2 regions of the Nonomuraea sp. NPDC050451 genome follow, and region 1 is predicted to be linked to the other one. Evidence: riboswitches for the same ligand, from Rfam matches in the RefSeq annotation. Region 1 holds a riboswitch; the other holds the start of a gene.
What was found. A riboswitch is a leader RNA that binds a small molecule or an ion and turns the genes downstream of it on or off. The one in region 1 is predicted to bind S-adenosylmethionine.

Region 2: another riboswitch for S-adenosylmethionine. It lies ahead of ACIBI9_RS24580 (aminotransferase class V-fold PLP-dependent enzyme); the one in region 1 lies ahead of ACIBI9_RS46035 (GNAT family N-acetyltransferase).

Annotation. Positions count from the first base shown of each region.
Region 1 covers NZ_JBITHZ010000024.1:178,330-186,129, forward strand. Annotated here, with positions in the region: gene ACIBI9_RS46020 (DUF998 domain-containing protein) at 1-375, opposite strand, end outside; gene ACIBI9_RS46025 (TetR/AcrR family transcriptional regulator) at 548-1,153, shown strand; gene ACIBI9_RS46030 (GrpB family protein) at 1,705-2,265, opposite strand; SAM riboswitch class I at 2,558-2,658, shown strand; gene ACIBI9_RS46035 (GNAT family N-acetyltransferase) at 2,666-3,286, shown strand; gene ACIBI9_RS46040 (hypothetical protein) at 3,765-4,106, opposite strand; gene ACIBI9_RS46045 (AAA family ATPase) at 4,635-4,862, shown strand; gene ACIBI9_RS46050 (DUF488 family protein) at 4,855-5,331, opposite strand; gene ACIBI9_RS46055 (RidA family protein) at 5,410-5,805, opposite strand; gene ACIBI9_RS46060 (helix-turn-helix transcriptional regulator) at 5,942-6,916, shown strand; gene ACIBI9_RS46065 (dihydrofolate reductase family protein) at 7,566-7,800, shown strand, end outside.
Region 2 covers NZ_JBITHZ010000007.1:329,833-337,632, forward strand. Annotated here, with positions in the region: gene ACIBI9_RS24555 (DUF2520 domain-containing protein) at 1-97, opposite strand, end outside; gene ACIBI9_RS24560 (chaplin family protein) at 541-768, opposite strand; gene ACIBI9_RS24565 (SAM-dependent methyltransferase) at 957-1,919, shown strand; gene ACIBI9_RS24570 (cytochrome P450) at 1,903-3,096, opposite strand; gene ACIBI9_RS24575 (TerC family protein) at 3,106-3,843, opposite strand; SAM riboswitch class IV at 3,956-4,071, shown strand; gene ACIBI9_RS24580 (aminotransferase class V-fold PLP-dependent enzyme) at 4,117-5,403, shown strand; gene ACIBI9_RS24585 (DoxX family protein) at 5,400-6,059, opposite strand; gene ACIBI9_RS24590 (NADH-quinone oxidoreductase subunit D) at 6,182-7,327, shown strand; gene ACIBI9_RS24595 (acyltransferase) at 7,324-7,800, shown strand, end outside.

The DNA of each region.
Region 1 (7,800 bases):
CGCTGCCCAGCGGTGCCAACCGAGCAGACCGCGCAGCACAGCCACACCGGCCAGAATCATGATCCCGAACAGGAAGAAGCCGGTGTTCATCACCCATGCCAGCGGTGAGTACATGTACTGCCCAAACAGTGTCGAGGGCCCGTGGACTCCGAGATTGCTAATGAAGTGGTACGTGTAGCTGTAGGGCGGATCCGTCCATGCCGCAGCGGCGATGAACTCGGCGAGCAAGAAGATCATCGGCCCCGCGATGAGCAAGGCTCCCGCGGTTCGGCGCTGCCAAGGCTGGCGCGCGTCGGCGACGAGCGCTTCAGGCTTTGCGTCGTTCGCGGGTTCGTTTCGCTCGAGGCTCGAGAGCGGATTGATGTTGCCAGCCATAGTCATGGTCCTTTCCGGTGTCGGCGCTGGGCGCCGGGGTCGGTACGGGTTCGTGCCGAGTCGACGCAGCATGGGGATGCCAGCCACCCAATAGCTTCACTCGCACACTTACTATACCGAGACTACTTTTATCGTCAATATAGTTGGAGTTCGGCACTAGTAGGATCTGGTCATGGTTGACGGAACGGTCGTGGGACGGCGGGAACGCAAGAAGGCAGCAACGCGGGCGGCGATCTTGGACGCGGCAACGGCGCTCTTTCTCGAGCGCGGCTTCGACGGGGTCAGCGTTCGCGAGATCGCCGACAAGGCGGACGTCTCACCCAAGACGGTCTTCACGCATTTCACGCAGAAGGAGGCGCTTGTCTTCAGCGACGAGGACGAACGGCATGAGCGCCTCGTGGCCGCGGTCAGCGGCCGGGCGCCGGGGACTACAATCTCCGACGCACTGAAGGCGCACTACCTCTCCGAGATCGCCGCGATGAGGTCTGGGCCCCAACGCCAGATCCTCACCCTCATGGAAGAGACACCGGCCCTTATCGATTACGCGGAGAAGATGTGGTTCCGCCATGAGGGCGCCCTGGTTGCCGCGATCGCCAAGGAGTTCGGGCTCACGGAGCCGACCGACGAGATCCGCTTCTACGTCCGTTTCGCCCTGCAGATCCAGCTCAGCGCCACCCACGAGGCAAGTCCGGAATCAACCATCGATGCAGGGTTCCGACTTCTCGATGAAGGCTGGGCGCGCTACCACGAGGCCGGAGACCGGAGCGCATCCGGGTGAAGGCTCGCGAGCGGTAGCCTCGCCGAGGCGGACGAAGGCTCCAGTCACGGTGGCTTTGTCGGGGCCGCAACACTGATCCCGAGCGCTGCGGGCTGTTCGTCCTGAACCCGCAGGTGAAGCGCCTCAGGAGTGAAGCGATGTTGCGGAGAGTTTCCGCAGGTGGGCACGGCGAACCGTAGATACGCCGCAACGATCACTTACCTGGTCACGGGTCCGCGCAGGCGAGCGGGTCCCTGAGAACGAGCCACACCCATCGCCGTACCGCCGTGGAGCACTCCGCCCCTGACAACCACCAGTCACCAAGCTCAGTCCAGCCTCCAGAAGGGGAGGGTCCAGACAGTCCACGACTTGATTGTGCCTGGTGAGCGCACATCAACCGCAGATCAGCACTCCGTGACCCACCGACGTTCGGACTCGTTCGAGATCGTTGACGTCAATGCAGGGGATTGGCTCGGTACGGCCTTGTATTGCAGCCTGGTGGGTGGCTTAGGTGGGTGCAAATGCTCGGTCGGGGAGCGTGCCTTGCACAGGCTCGCGTCGCCGGCCGTTCGTCACCTCGGAACCTCGTCGTGTGACGGCACCTGATTGCTGTCTATCGATGCTCGTTCCGCATCGGTAAGACCAGCCGCGGCGAGGATTGCCTGCACCATCGCATTCTTTCCGCGGCCATAGTCGTCGATGTCGGCGGCCGTTGCGCCAACACGCTTCTTCACCGCGGCGTACTGGTCACGAAGCTCCTCGTCGGCGCGCAGGATGTCTCTGACCGCAAGGTGGTTCCGGAGCGACAGCGCCCCGTCAACGATGACGTAGGTATTGGTCCCGGCGAGTCGCGCGGGCTCCTTGAACGCCCATCGCTGAGGGATTCCCAGCTCGCCCAACGGCGAGAAACCCAGGCCGATCAGGACGTCCGTGGCAGCCTCGACATCATGCTCGGCCACCACGATGTCGCAGTCGATGATGGGCTTGGCGGCCAGCCCGGGGACTGACGTGCTACCGACATGTTCGATGGAAATCACCGGCACACTAGCGGCTTCCAATGCCTTGGCGTACTCCTTTCGCAGCGCCTCAAACCGATCGGGCCATGCAGGATCGTAGTCAACAACCGTGATCACGGTTGGAGCCTAAGGGGGCAAGACACATCTCCGCGAGAACTCCCTAACCGCCACCCTCCCCCGCCCCGGGACGACCCGGGCCACGCATTTCCGCGGTCCAGGAGTCAGCCAACCCATTCACCGCACGAGACCACTCGCAAAGACTCAAAGGCCCGCAGAGGATCGGGGATTCGAACCCCGGATGGGCGGAACCCCAAACCGCATTGGGTGCAACTCCTCCGGAAGGAGCTCCAGTTCAGCCCTTGCGGCGGATTGACGGTGTCCGCCTGTGCAGGCATGCTCTTGACTCGGTAGTTCATCCAGAGGATCCGAGGGACCTGGCCCTGTGACGGTCCGGCAACCTCCCCGGCGGGAAATCCGCGGGAAAGGTGCCAATGCCAGGAACGATGAGGGAGAGCTGATGAGCGTACGGCTTGATGTTCCTGTCCTTGCCGGTGATCTGGTGCGGTTGGAGCCGCTGGCGATGCGGCACGCGCCGGATCTCGCGGAGGCGGTCGAGGAGGATCGGTCGTCCTACGATTTCACGCTGGTGCCTCGCGCTCACGAGATTCCGGACTACCTGGCGGCTCAACTCTCCCGCGACGGGCTGACCCCATTCGCACAGGTTCGGCTCCCCGACGGCAAGGCGGTGGGTTGCACCGGCCTGTGGGATCCTCGCAGGTGGCCGGATCGGCCTGGCCTGCGGGCGATCGAGATCGGCTTCACCTGGCTGGCCGCCTCGGCGCAGGGCACAGGGATCAACGCCGAGGCGAAACTGTTGCTGCTGTCGTACGCGTTCGACGCGCTCGGCGTCGCCCGCGTCGACCTGAAGACCGACGCCCGCAACCACCGCTGCCGCCGGGCCTTGAAGCGACTCGGCATTCCCTTTGAGGGCGTGCTGCGTGCTTGGTCCATGTCGTGGGCGCGCGGCGAGGAGGGCAAGGTTCGCGACTCGGCCATGTTCGCAGTGGTCGCCACCGAATGGCCTACCGTCAAACCGGTACTGCAAGCCCGTCTCAGCTCTCGTTCGCCGGCCCTCTGAGAAGCTTCGGCTGGGTGACGGTGGCGATCAGGCGGTGGGCGGAATCGTCCTGGTTGCGGGTGTGGTGAACGCGGTTGAGGTGGTAGGTCCATAGGCGTTGAGGTCAACCGTTGCTGATGACGCGCGCGGAATTTGAGGACGGCTCCGGTCAGACCCCACTGGGCGCCAGTGTTATCCGGCGAACCGGCTCTGCCATGGCGAACATGCCGGGCTCGTCCTCGGTCAGCTAACCACGTTCCACCACATCCGTGACGTTCAGGCTGCCGTGCCGCCCGCCCTGTCCGCCATCGCTACCATGATCAACGATGTTGGCCTGGACGAAAGCGTGCTCGACGAAGGGGCGACAGACCTGACGGACCTGCGGCAGGTGTGGGCACAGATCCCCGACCCTCGTGATAGGCGGGGACGGGTCTCGCATAGTGAGAACCCCTTTCAGCCCTGCCGATCCGGTCCAGCAGCGGGGTAATCCTCGGCACGGCTAGGGCAATTCGGCGAGGATACCGGTCGTTGTGGACCAGATGAGCCCCGCACCGGCGAATATCAGAAGCTGCAGGGCGAGTCGCTTACCCAGGTGCCACTTTGTGGCGGCGGCGCAGCCGATGATTGCTATGGCCGCTGAAACGGGAACGATCGTGGCCGTGGCCCAAAGGAACATCCACAGCGTGGTGTCCTTGAGGCTGTCATCGAGTCCGACCTGCGCGCCCTCGATAAAACCGAAGGTTGCCGCGAGGGTGAGCGCAACGGCGCTGACGACCGCCACGCCGGCGAGGACCACGCGCCATCGGGAGCTTATCGCTTGCGAATCGTGCGGGAAAGTCATGATCATCAGTATGGGACGTCATGGATACCTCTCGCAACGAGCACCAATAGGCCGGGAGCTCAGGAATAGCCGTTCTAGGGGGTCTTGTTGAATGTCATACCGACGCCGGGCCGTACGCGATCAAGAACTCCTCAAGCCGTGGGGACAGCCCTGACGAGCAAAAGGCCCTCTCCCTAATCAAAGTGAAGGCCTTCCATCTGTGGCGGAACTGTAAACCCAAACCGCGTTAGCAGCTCACAGCCACCCTGCTCCAGGCAATGCCATATGGGCGGAACCGCAACCCACGCCAATCGCATCACCGACCCTATCGGCGGGGTGGTGGCCTGGCGCCTGTCAAGTACGACTCCAGTCGACACGCGACCAGCAGTGACACAGCTCACCCCGGAGATCGCTTAACAAGAATTTCTTTGCTCAGCCACTTGGATTTCCGGCATCTCCTTTGGATAAGCTCCGTCGATATCTCCCACCCCGAAGAGCACTTAACTGCCAGACCAAGACGCAGCCACCACTTCACAATTCGGCAGGCTCGTGCTGCTCGGCGGACCGCCAGGATCCGGAAAGTCCACCATTGCGGAGACCTTCGCCTCGACTGCCGAACGACCTACCGTGCACCTGCAGGGTTTTATTCTGCCTTATCTCCCAGCGGCCAAGCACCAGAATGAAGTCGTCCAAACCTCAGGCAGCCGGGATGTCCAAGTGCACGACGCCCGGGCACACATCCAAGTGATCACCACCGAGGGCGCTACACCTACGTAGGGCGCAGGTGCTCGATCGTGATGTGATGCTGCCCGGCCAGCCGCTGGGCGATCAACGAGCGGTGGCAGGCCTCAGGGTCGAGCTCGACACAGAGCAGCGCCGCGGTCCCGCTGCTCGGCAGCGCCGACACGATCGGCGTGAGGTCGGCGCGGTCGAGGATCTCGGTGGTGTAGCGGCGGGTGTACTCGGCGGCGAGCTCGCGGCGCGAGCGCTTGCCGACCCCTTGGCGGTGGTCCTCGGCGTACTGGAGCTGGCGTAACTCGGTGGTCGGGGCGAGCTCACGGTGGTGCTCGTAGGCGATCCCGGCCTGGGCGAGGGCCGCCTGCAGCCGGCGCGAGTTCGCCCAGGCGTACTCGGGTCCGCGCACACCGCGGCGCTGGCGTACGTCAAGCAACAGACGAACGTCCGCGTACCGCAGTCGTTGCAGGAAGGACGCGCCGTCGAAGCCATAGACGCCGATTGTCACCATTCTGAGCACCGGAAATCACCCCACCTGCCTGCTACTCGTGCCGCCTCCGGCAGCCCTGCCGGAGGCGGCGAGGTCACATCACGCGACGGCGGTCCCCTCAAGCTCGACCATCAGGTCGGGGATCGCCAGCCGTGTCACCCCGAGCATCGTGGTGGACGGTGCCACCCCGGCGGCGCTCAACCGCGACGCCAGCACGCCGTAGTGCTCGAAGAGCCGATCGACGTCGGTGGTGTAGACGTTGAGCCGGACGAGGTTCGCGAGGGACATGCCGCCCTCGCCGAGCACGGCCTCCAGATTGTCGAGGCTCAGCGCCAACTGCGCCGCCATGTCACCGGCATGCTGGGGCTTACCTTCGCCGCTCATCGCGGTCTGGCCGGAGCAGTACAAGGTCCGGGTGTGCCCGGAGACGATCTCGCCCTGGTTGTACCCCAGCTCCACCGACCACGTCCACGGGTTGACCGCCGTTCGCTCCATTGCCACATCAGCTCCATTCGGTTCGTCGACGTTACGTACGTCCAGCGGCTCGGTAGCCGTCATCTTTTTGGTCGCGTTGAGGAGCCTCCCAACAAATCACGACATCCTGTGTCGTGTATTTCGATAAAGTTCTCGCATGCGCGCCGACCGGTTGGTCTCGCTGGTGCTGCTGCTGCGCCAGCACGGTCGGCTGTCCGCGGCCGCACTGGCCCGCGAGCTGGAGGTATCCACCCGCACCGTGCTGCGCGACATCGAGGCGCTGTCCGCAGCCGGTGTCCCGGTCTACGCCGAACGCGGCCGGCACGGCGGTTTCGCGTTGTTGCCCGGTTTCCGGACCGAGCTCACCGGACTGAACCCCGACGAGGCCCTTGCCCTGCTGATCGCCGGATCGCGGCGCGGCGCGCAGGCATTCGGCCTCGGCTCGGCACTCGCTTCAGCGATGCTCAAGGTGGTTGACGCGCTACCCGAAAGCTATCGGGACACCGCGGCCGGCGTGGCCGAGCGATTGCTCATCGACCCGGAGACCGACCTGCTCTCGCGTCGGCTGGTCGCTGAGGAGGTGCCTGACGCCATAGCGGCCGAGGTCCTGCGCGCGGTGTTCGCCGGACACAAGCTGCAGATCCACTACGCGGCTGTGAACCAGACCCCGAAGTGGCGCACGGTGGACCCGATCGGCCTGGTCACCATCCGCGACCAGGGCTACTTGCTGGCCACGAGGTCTGGCGCGGACCGCACCTACCGGCTGTCCCGGGTCCTGGCCGCCAAGGAACTCCCCGAACCCGCACAGCGACCAGACCGGGTCGATCTGGACCGGGCCTGGCAGGAACGCAGCACACAGTTTCGGACCGGCGGCGACCAAGTCACCGTGCTGGTACGGGTGAACCCGGCGCGGCGGGAGGACCTGCTGGGCACCGCGCTGGCCGTCCTCGCCGAAGAAGCCGACTCAGACGGCTGGCTACGGCTGGAGGTGACCTTCCAAGATCCGAGACACGCCGAATGGGCGCTGTGGCAGCTCAGCACGAACGCGGAAGCCCTGGCCCCGCAGTGGTTGCGCACCTCCCTGCACAACCGCGCCGCCGCGATCGCCACCCGCTACGCAGTCTCATCCTGAGAGTTGTCGCCTTCTGCGGGCCGCCGCCGACGCGATTCGGACCGCTCCGTACTGGCAGGTGCCAAGCGCCGAACGACGTCCCACGGCTATCCACACGACCTTCTCCCGCGAGCACAATCTGATCGCGTCCGGCGTCCGGAGGCAGCCCTAAGGGTCTTGTGACCAGCCGATATCGACGCAGGCGAGTTTCTGTCGACCAGACTGGACCAGCGTGGGCGATCGGTCACGTCCACCGTCGCCGACCCGCCTGGCTCCCCGATCATCCGCAGGACAGACAACCTGGCCATCGCATTTCTGCAGGCCACGACTCAGCGCGGCCCCGCGAGGCGTTGCGACTACGACGCCCTCGAAGATCAAGATCTGGGGAGAGGGCCTTCCGACCTGCGGAGGATCGGGGACTTTGAACCCCGGATGGGCGGTAAACCCGAACCGCAACCCGTGCGGACGCGCGCACTGCTCCAAGACACCCCGGTACCTGACCGCGCAACCAGCCAATAGCCCGGGCACCGATGAGTTTTGGGCGGCAGTGTCGTCCAAAGCATTAGCGACAGGCCACAGACGCCGCGGCCGCGCGAGCGCTGGGGCCCGGGACACACGTTCCCCCAGCAAACACGGTCCCCAGACGACCCGAGACCACGGAGTTCTGATCATGCGGAAGCTGATAGCGACAGTGTTCAACTACTCCCTCGACGGTCTCCTCGCCGACGAGGGCACCGAGTTCTGGAAGTTCTGCTTCGACCTGCCCGAAAACCGTGAGCCCGAGGACCCGGCGCACCTCGACTTTCTTCGGAGCGCGTACGCGCACCTCATGGGCCGCACCACCTACGAGAGCATCGCCGGGGCCATGACAACCTCCACCGACCATCCGTTCGCCGACATCCTGA
Region 2 (7,800 bases), on a different contig from region 1:
GCCCGGCCTGAGCCAGTGCGGCACCGAGGGCCGAGCCGACCTTGCCCGCCCCGAGTACGCCGACAGTCAGCCGTGCCGGGCGATCCCCTGCGTCCATGACGTCACACCCCTGTCGACCTGCTGATGAGAAGCCTGACGGGCGGACTGCCGCCCTGGCCTCAACCAGGCACGACGAGCAGGGCTCCGGTCCGACGAGCAGGCTTCTGTTGTGGCACTGCCGACCAGCGTAACGGCCTCTCAGGGCTGCGGACTGTAGGGCAGGTCCCGCGACTCGCCCGGGGGCTCCTCCGTGACCGCGGTTTTGCCGCCCGTTGAGTTAACGACAAATGCGACAAGGGCATACAAAACGTGCACCCCCTGTCGGAAGAGATGAGGAGAGGGGTTTCATCGCATGGCAGCGGGCGCCGAGTCCCTTCATCCAGGACCCGACGCCCGCAGGATGGGACCTCTTTGGAGGTGCGACCGGCTGGCCGCTCGCCGACCGACCAGCCGGAGTTGGAGCCCGGGCCGGACGAATGCCGGCCCGGGCTCTTTCTTCTTTCAGTGGTGGCTCGGCACGTAGGCGTTGGCGCCACCCTTGCAGCCGGCGAACGCGGCGCCGATGACGGCCACGGCGTTGCCACAGACGTTGATCGGGATCGCGATGGGAAGGTGCAGCTGGTTGCCGCCGAGCACGCTGCCGTTGCCGCTGGTCGTGTCGGCGTGCGCCGGGGCCGCGAGCGACAGCATGGCGACGGCTCCTGTGACGACCATGACCTTCTTCAGCACGAGGGCTCCTCTCAGTTTGGCGGCCCGGGGCCGCTGGTGCTTGCTCGGGAGCGGCCGGTCGCACCAAACGAGGGATGACGCAACGCGACTGCTCGATGACATTAGGTAAACGTACCGCAAGTCGGCGACAATGAGTAGCCAAATGATGACGATGCGTGTCACACGAAAGTCATGAGATAGTCCTGGACATGTGGCTCACCTGGCGCGCCGCGATGGAGCGTGCGCTGTACGGCGAGGAGGGCTTCTACCTTCGCGAACGCCCTTCAGGCCACTTCCGGACCTCGGTCAGCGCCTCCCCGGCGTTCGCCGACGCGGTGCTGGCGCTGCTGTCGGAGGTGGACACCGAGCTCGGCGGTCCTGACGTGCTCGACCTGGTCGACATCGGCGCAGGCGAGGGCACGTTGGTCGCCCAGGTGCTGGAGGCCGCCGAGCCCGCGCTGCGCGACCGGCTCCGCGTCACCGCCGTCGACCTCTCCCCCAGGCCGGAGGGCCTGCCCGAGCGGATCGCCTGGCGGCGGAGCGTGCCCACCGGCATCACGGGCCTGGCCGTCGCCAACGAGTGGCTCGACAACGTGCCGCTCGACGTGGCGGAGCAGACCGCCGACGGGCCGCGCCTCATCATGGTGAACGTCCGCACCGGCGAGGAGCGCCTCGGCGAGCCGCTGCCACCGGACGACCGCGCCTGGCTCGACCGGTGGTGGCCGCTGACCCGGGTGGGCTCGCGCGCGGAGATCGGCCGCCCCCGCGACGAGGCGTGGGCCTCTGTTGTGGGACGCCTCACAAAGGGCCGAGCGATTGCCGCGGATTATGCACACCCTGTGGATAACCGGCCCCTCTGTGGCACGTTGACCGGTTACCGCGACGGTGCGGTCGTTGCCCCGATCCCCGATGGGACCTGCGATATCACGGCTCATGTCGCGCTTGACGCGTGTGCCGAGGCCGGGCGCCAGGCCGGCGCGATATCCACAGCCTTGTCCACACAGCGCGACGCGCTGAGGGCTTTGGGGATCACCGGCACCCGGCCCCCGATCGACCTGGCCCGCACCGAACCGCGTGCTTACATCCGGGCGCTGGCCAGGGCGTCGGAGGAGGGTGAGCTGATCGACCCGGCGGGGCTCGGCGGGTTCGGCTGGCTCAGCCAGCGGCGGTGACCTCCAGCGACCGCAGCCCTCTGATGATGTAGCCGGGCTTCCAGCTCGGCTCCTCCCGCAGTTCGAGCTTGGCCGCCCGGTCCAGGAGCGCGCCGTACGACTCCATGAGCTCGATGCGGGCCAGCGGCGCGCCCAGGCAGAAGTGGATCCCGGCCCCGAACGAGATGTGCGGATTGTCGACCCGCCCCACGTCGAGCCGGTCGGGGTCCTCGAACACCGCCGGGTCGCGGTTGGCCGAGCCGAACAGCAGCGCCACCTCCGACCCGCGCGGGATCTCCACGCCGTGCACCTCGATGTCCTCCAGCACCCAGCGCTCGAACATCTGCAGCGGCGTGTCCCAGCGCATCACCTCCTCGACGGCCGTGGGCAGCAGCGAGCGGTCCTCGCGCAGCCGCGCCAGTTCGGAGGGGTTGCGGAACAGGGCCCACCAGCCGTTGCCCGTCACGTTCACGGTGGCCTCGTGGCCGGCGTTGAGCAGCAGCACGCAGGTGCCGACCAGCTCGTCCTCGGTCAGCTCGTCGATCTGCGCCAGCGCGCTGACCAGGTCGTCGCCGGGAGCCCGGCGGCGCTCCGCGGCCAGGGCCTTGAGGTAGTCGGCGAACTCCGACGCCGCCCGTACCGCCGTGTGCTGGTCCTCGAGGCTCGGGTTGAGCTCGTACATGCCGCAGATCTCCGCCGACCATGGGCGCAGCAGGTGGCGGTCGGCGTGGGGGATGCCGAGCATCTCCGCGATCACCGTCACCGGGAGCGGCTCGGCGACCTCGGCGAGGAGGTCGCCGCCGCCCTTCTCCACGAACGCGTCCACCAGGCCCTCGGCGATGGCGCGCACCCGGGGACGCAGGGACTCGACCATGCGCGGCGTGAACGCCTTGGAGACCAGCCGGCGCAGCCTGGTGTGCACCGGCGGCTCCACGTCGAGCATGCCCGCCCTGATCACCCGCCAGAACGGCTCCTGGAACTCCGGCTCCGGCGGCCTGCCGAACTCCTCGTGGGTTGCCACATGGAGGTAGGACCGCCCCAGGCGGCGGTCTCTGAGCAGGGCGTTCACGTCTGCATGACGTGAGATCAGCCACTGGTTCGTCGGCTCGAAGTAACTGACCGGCGCCTCGCGCCTCAGCTCGTCGTACACCCGGTACGGGTGAGCCACGAAATCCGGATCCCAAGGGTCAAATCGCACTATTTCATCTTATGGAGTGGCATCCTCCTGTGGCGCCGGTCGCTTGCTCCGCATCCGGATGTTCAGCAGCTCGACGACGAGCGAGAACGCCATCGCGAAGTAGATGTAGCCCTTGGGGATGTGCTGGCCGAAGCCCTCGGCGATGAGCACCACGCCGATCAGCACCAGGAACGCCAGCGCCAGCATCTTGATGCTCGGGTGCCGGTCCACGAACCTGCTGATCGGCCCCGAGGCGAACAGCATCACCAGCACCGCCACCACGACCGCCGCGATCATCACGCCGAGCTCGTCGACCATGCCGACGGCGGTGATGACGGAGTCGAGCGAGAACACGATGTCCAGCACCATGATCTGGACGATCACCGCGGCGAAGGAGGCGGCCGCGGCCTTCTTGCCGTCCTTGCCCACGGGGCCGTCCATGCTGTGGCCGATCTCGGTGACGCTCTTGCCCAGCAGGAACAGGCCGCCGAGCAAAAGGATCAGGTCGCGTCCCGATATTTCGTGACCGAAGACGGCGAACAGCGGCTCGGTGAGCTGCACCACCCACGACAGGCCGAGCAGCAGGAGCAGCCGGGTGATCAGGGCCGCGCCCAGCCCCAGCACCCGGGCTCTGTCCCGTTGTTCGGGAGGTAGTTTCCCGGCCAGGATGGAGATGAAGATGATGTTGTCGATCCCCAGCACGATCTCCAGGGCGACCAGGGTGAAGAAACCGATCCAGATTTGAGGGTCGGTCACCCAGTCGAACATCTGCGCACCTCCATGACACGTGGGCGGGATTTCCGGTAGCAACGAGTCAGGGGGCGAATAAGTTCACCGACTTGCGATCGGTGGCGGGGATTGGGTTATAGTCTGCGCCGTAGGTCATGAGTGCCAGCGACAAGCCCCGGCTAGCTGGCCGGCAACCCTCGCGTCCGCGGCGGGGTGCCCCGGGTGAAGACCTGGTCCGCCACGAGGTGTGGCGGGCAAGCGCGGGCTCCATGGCTGCTTCCAGGGGTCCGATGACCCTGAGGGAGATGTGCCGTGTCCACGTTGACGATCTTCAGCTCCGTCCCCGCTCGCGCCGCCGAGGCGGTTCCGGCCGCCACGAGCAGGCCGATCCCCGCCGTGCTCGGGGCCGATCTCGAGGTGCCGGTCAAGGGCGGCAGGCTCGTCGGCTACGCCAACCTCGACTACGCCGCCAGCGCCCCCTGTCTCGAGCCGGTCAGCGCCGCCGTCAGCGCCGCGCTCCCGGCCTACTCCAGCGTCCACCGGGGCGCGGGCTACGCCTCGCAGCTCACCACCGCCCGCTACGAGCAGGCCCGCCACACGGTCCGGGCGTTCGTCGGGGCCCGCCCGGACGACGCCGTGATCTTCACCCGCAACACCACCGACGCCACGAACCTCCTGGCCCGCTGCCTGCCCGCCGGCACGACCACCGTGGTCTTCGACACCGAGCACCACGCCTCCCTCCTCCCCTGGCAGAAGTCCGTACGGCTGGCGCCGCCCGCCTTCCCCGGCGAGGCCGTCCGCGCCGCCGACGAGGCCCTGGCCGGCATCGAGGGGCCCAAGCTGCTCGTGGTCACCGCCGCCTCCAACGTCACCGGAGAGCTCTGGCCCATCGCCGCGCTGGCCCACGTCGCGCACCGGCACGGCGCCCGCATCCTGGTGGACGCCGCCCAGCTCGTACCGCACCGGCGGCTCAACCTGACCGCGCTCGACCTGGACTACGTGGCCTTCTCCGGGCACAAGCTGTACGCGCCGTTCGGCGCAGGGGTGTTGGTCGGGCGGCGGGACTGGCTCGCGGAGGGCGAGCCGTACCTGAAGGGCGGCGGCGCGGTGCGCGCCGTGGGCGACGGCACCGAGTGGCACGACGACCCGGAGCCGCGGCACGAGGCGGGCACCCCGAACGTGCTGGGCGCCATCGCCCTGGCCGCCGCCTGCGACGCGCTCACGGCCACCGGCTGGACCGCGCTGGTGCGGGAGGAGGAGCGGCTGATCGCGCGCCTGCGCTCGGGGCTGGCCTCGATCGAGGGCGTACGGGAGCTGTCGCTGTGGGGGGATGACCACCCGCGCGTCGGCATCGTGTCGTTCACCGTGGACGGCTACTCGGCCCGCGAGGTGGCCGAGGTGCTGTCCAGCGAGTACGGCATCGGCGTGCGCGACGGCAAGTTCTGCGCGCACCCGTTCGTCCGGCATCTTCTTGGAGAGACCGACGGTGGGTGTGAGGACGGGACCGCCTCCGCGGTGCGGGCCTCCATCGGCATCGGCACCACGCAGGAGCACGTGGACCGGCTGGTCGAGGCCCTGCGGGACCTCGTGAACCGCTAGACGGCGTCGGAGCGGTTCGGCGGCTTGCGGTGCGGCGGCGGCTCGTCGGAGACCAGGGCGTCGATGTCCCTCATGTCGTCGTCGTTGACCACGCCGGCCCGGTGCTCGGTCGGCTGCCTGGGCACCCGAGGCGCCTCGGCGGTCGGCCCGGGCGTCGCGGGGCCGGCGGTCCTGGTCGTGACGTTCGACGGCTCCGGACGCTGCGGCTGCGTGGCGCCTTCCTCCTCGGCGGCCCGGCGTGCCTTGCGGCGGCCGAACATCGCGGCGAAGATCCCGTCGATCCCGATCCGGCCGCCCCCGAGCGCGAGGAACAGCAGGGCCAGCGCCCCGAGCGCGCCGGGCAGCTCCCAGCCACCGGCGCTGGACAGCACCCCGTGCCCCGCGTGCACGTACGCGATGGCGCCCAGCATGTTGACCAGCAGCAGGAGCCCTACAAGGCGTACCAGCAGGCCCAGGATGAGGAAAAGGCCGCCGACGGTCTCGATGACGGTCGCGAACGCGGCGGCGAGCTCCGGCATCGGGATCCCCATGCCCTTGAACGCCTGCCCCGTGGCGCCAAGGCCGCCTTGCCACTTCTGCGCGCCGTGCGCCACGAAGATCACGCCGGTCACCAACCGTGCGATCAGCACCGCGACATCAAACACAACTCTCTTCATGGTGTTATCTCCCCCCGTTCCTGGTATTCCTCCCCGTGTCCGAGTTAGGGATGCGTTTCCGTACCATTCCTTGACCCGGCCCCGCCCTGGATCGGCAACCGGCGCGGTGGCAGCATTGCCATATGACGGAACGTGTGGTCGGGATCGGCGCGGGTGCGAAAGAGCTGGCCACCGAGGACATGATCCTCAACATCGGCCCGCAGCATCCGTCGACCCACGGGGTGCTCCGGCTCAGGCTGACGCTCGACGGCGAACGCATCACCGCCGCCGAGCCGATCATCGGCTACATGCACAGGGGCGCGGAGAAGCTGTTCGAGGTCCGCGACTACCGTCAGATCATCATGCTGGCCAACCGGCACGACTGGCTGTCGGGGTTCGCCAACGAGCTGGGCGTGGTGCTCGCCGCCGAACGCCTGCTCGGCATGGAGCCCCCGGTCCGGGCCGTGTGGGCGCGCACGTTGCTGGCCGAGCTCAACCGGGTGCTCAACCACCTGATGTTCCTCGGCTCCTATCCCCTGGAGCTCGGCGCGATCACGCCGCTGTTCTACTCGTTCAACGAGCGCGAGCGCATCCAGGCGGTCATGGAGGAGATCTCCGGCGGCCGCATGCACTACATGTTCAACCGGGTCGGGGGCCTCAAGGAGGACCTGCCGCTCGGCTGGCTCGACCGGGTGTCGGAGGCCGTCGCGGAGACCCGCCGCCGCGTGCCCGACATCGAGAACCTCATCCTGCACAACGAGATCTTCATCGCCCGCACCAAGGGCGTCGGCGTGCTCTCCCGCGAGCAGATCACGCAGTACGGCGTCAGCGGCCCCATCGCCAGGGCCTCCGGGGTGGACTTCGACCTGCGCCGCGACGACCCGTACCTCGCCTACCCCGAGCTGCCCGTGAAGGTCGTCACGCGACAAGCCGGCGACTGCCACTCCCGGTTCCAGGTGCTGTTCGACCAGCTCAAGATCTCGCTCGACCTGGCCGACGCCTGCGTCGAACGGCTGCGCTCGCTGCCTCCCGGGCCGATCAACCAGCGCCTGCCGAAGGTGCTCAAGGTGCCGGAGGGTCACACGTACGCGTGGACCGAGAACCCCCTCGGCATCAACGGCTACTACCTGGTCTCCAAGGGAGACAAGACCCCGTGGCGGCTCAAGCTGCGCTCGGCCTCGTACAGCAACGTCCAGGTGCTGCGGGAGATGCTGCCCGGCCACCTGGTCGCCGACATGGTGGCCATCCTCGGCTCGATGTTCTTCGTCGTGGGTGACATCGACAAGTGAAAGTCGAGCGCGACAAGTACGTCGACTGGCTCCGCGCCCTGAGCCTGTGCGTCGTGGTCGTCTGGCACTGGGCGTTCACCATCCTGCAGTGGAAGCCGAGCGGCCCCGAGCCCACCAGCCCGCTGGGCTTCACCTCGGGGCTGTGGATCCTGACCTGGCTGCTCCAGGTGCTGCCACTGTTCTTCTACGTCGGCGGCCACGTGCACCTGCTGTCCTGGGAGCGGGCCAAGGCACGCGGCGTCGGCATCGGCTCGTTCGTCTGGCGGCGCATCCGCGCGCTGGCTTTACCCGCCCTGTTCCTGTCCGGCGTGTGGATCGCCATCGGGGCGGTCGTGACGTTCACGTTCCAGGTCGACTGGATGTGGCGGGTGGTGCTGCTGGTGCTCAGCCCGCTGTGGTTCCTGGGCGTCTACCTCGTTCTGATCGCGCTGCTGCCCGTGGCGCTCTGGCTGCACCGCCGCTATGACGTGCTG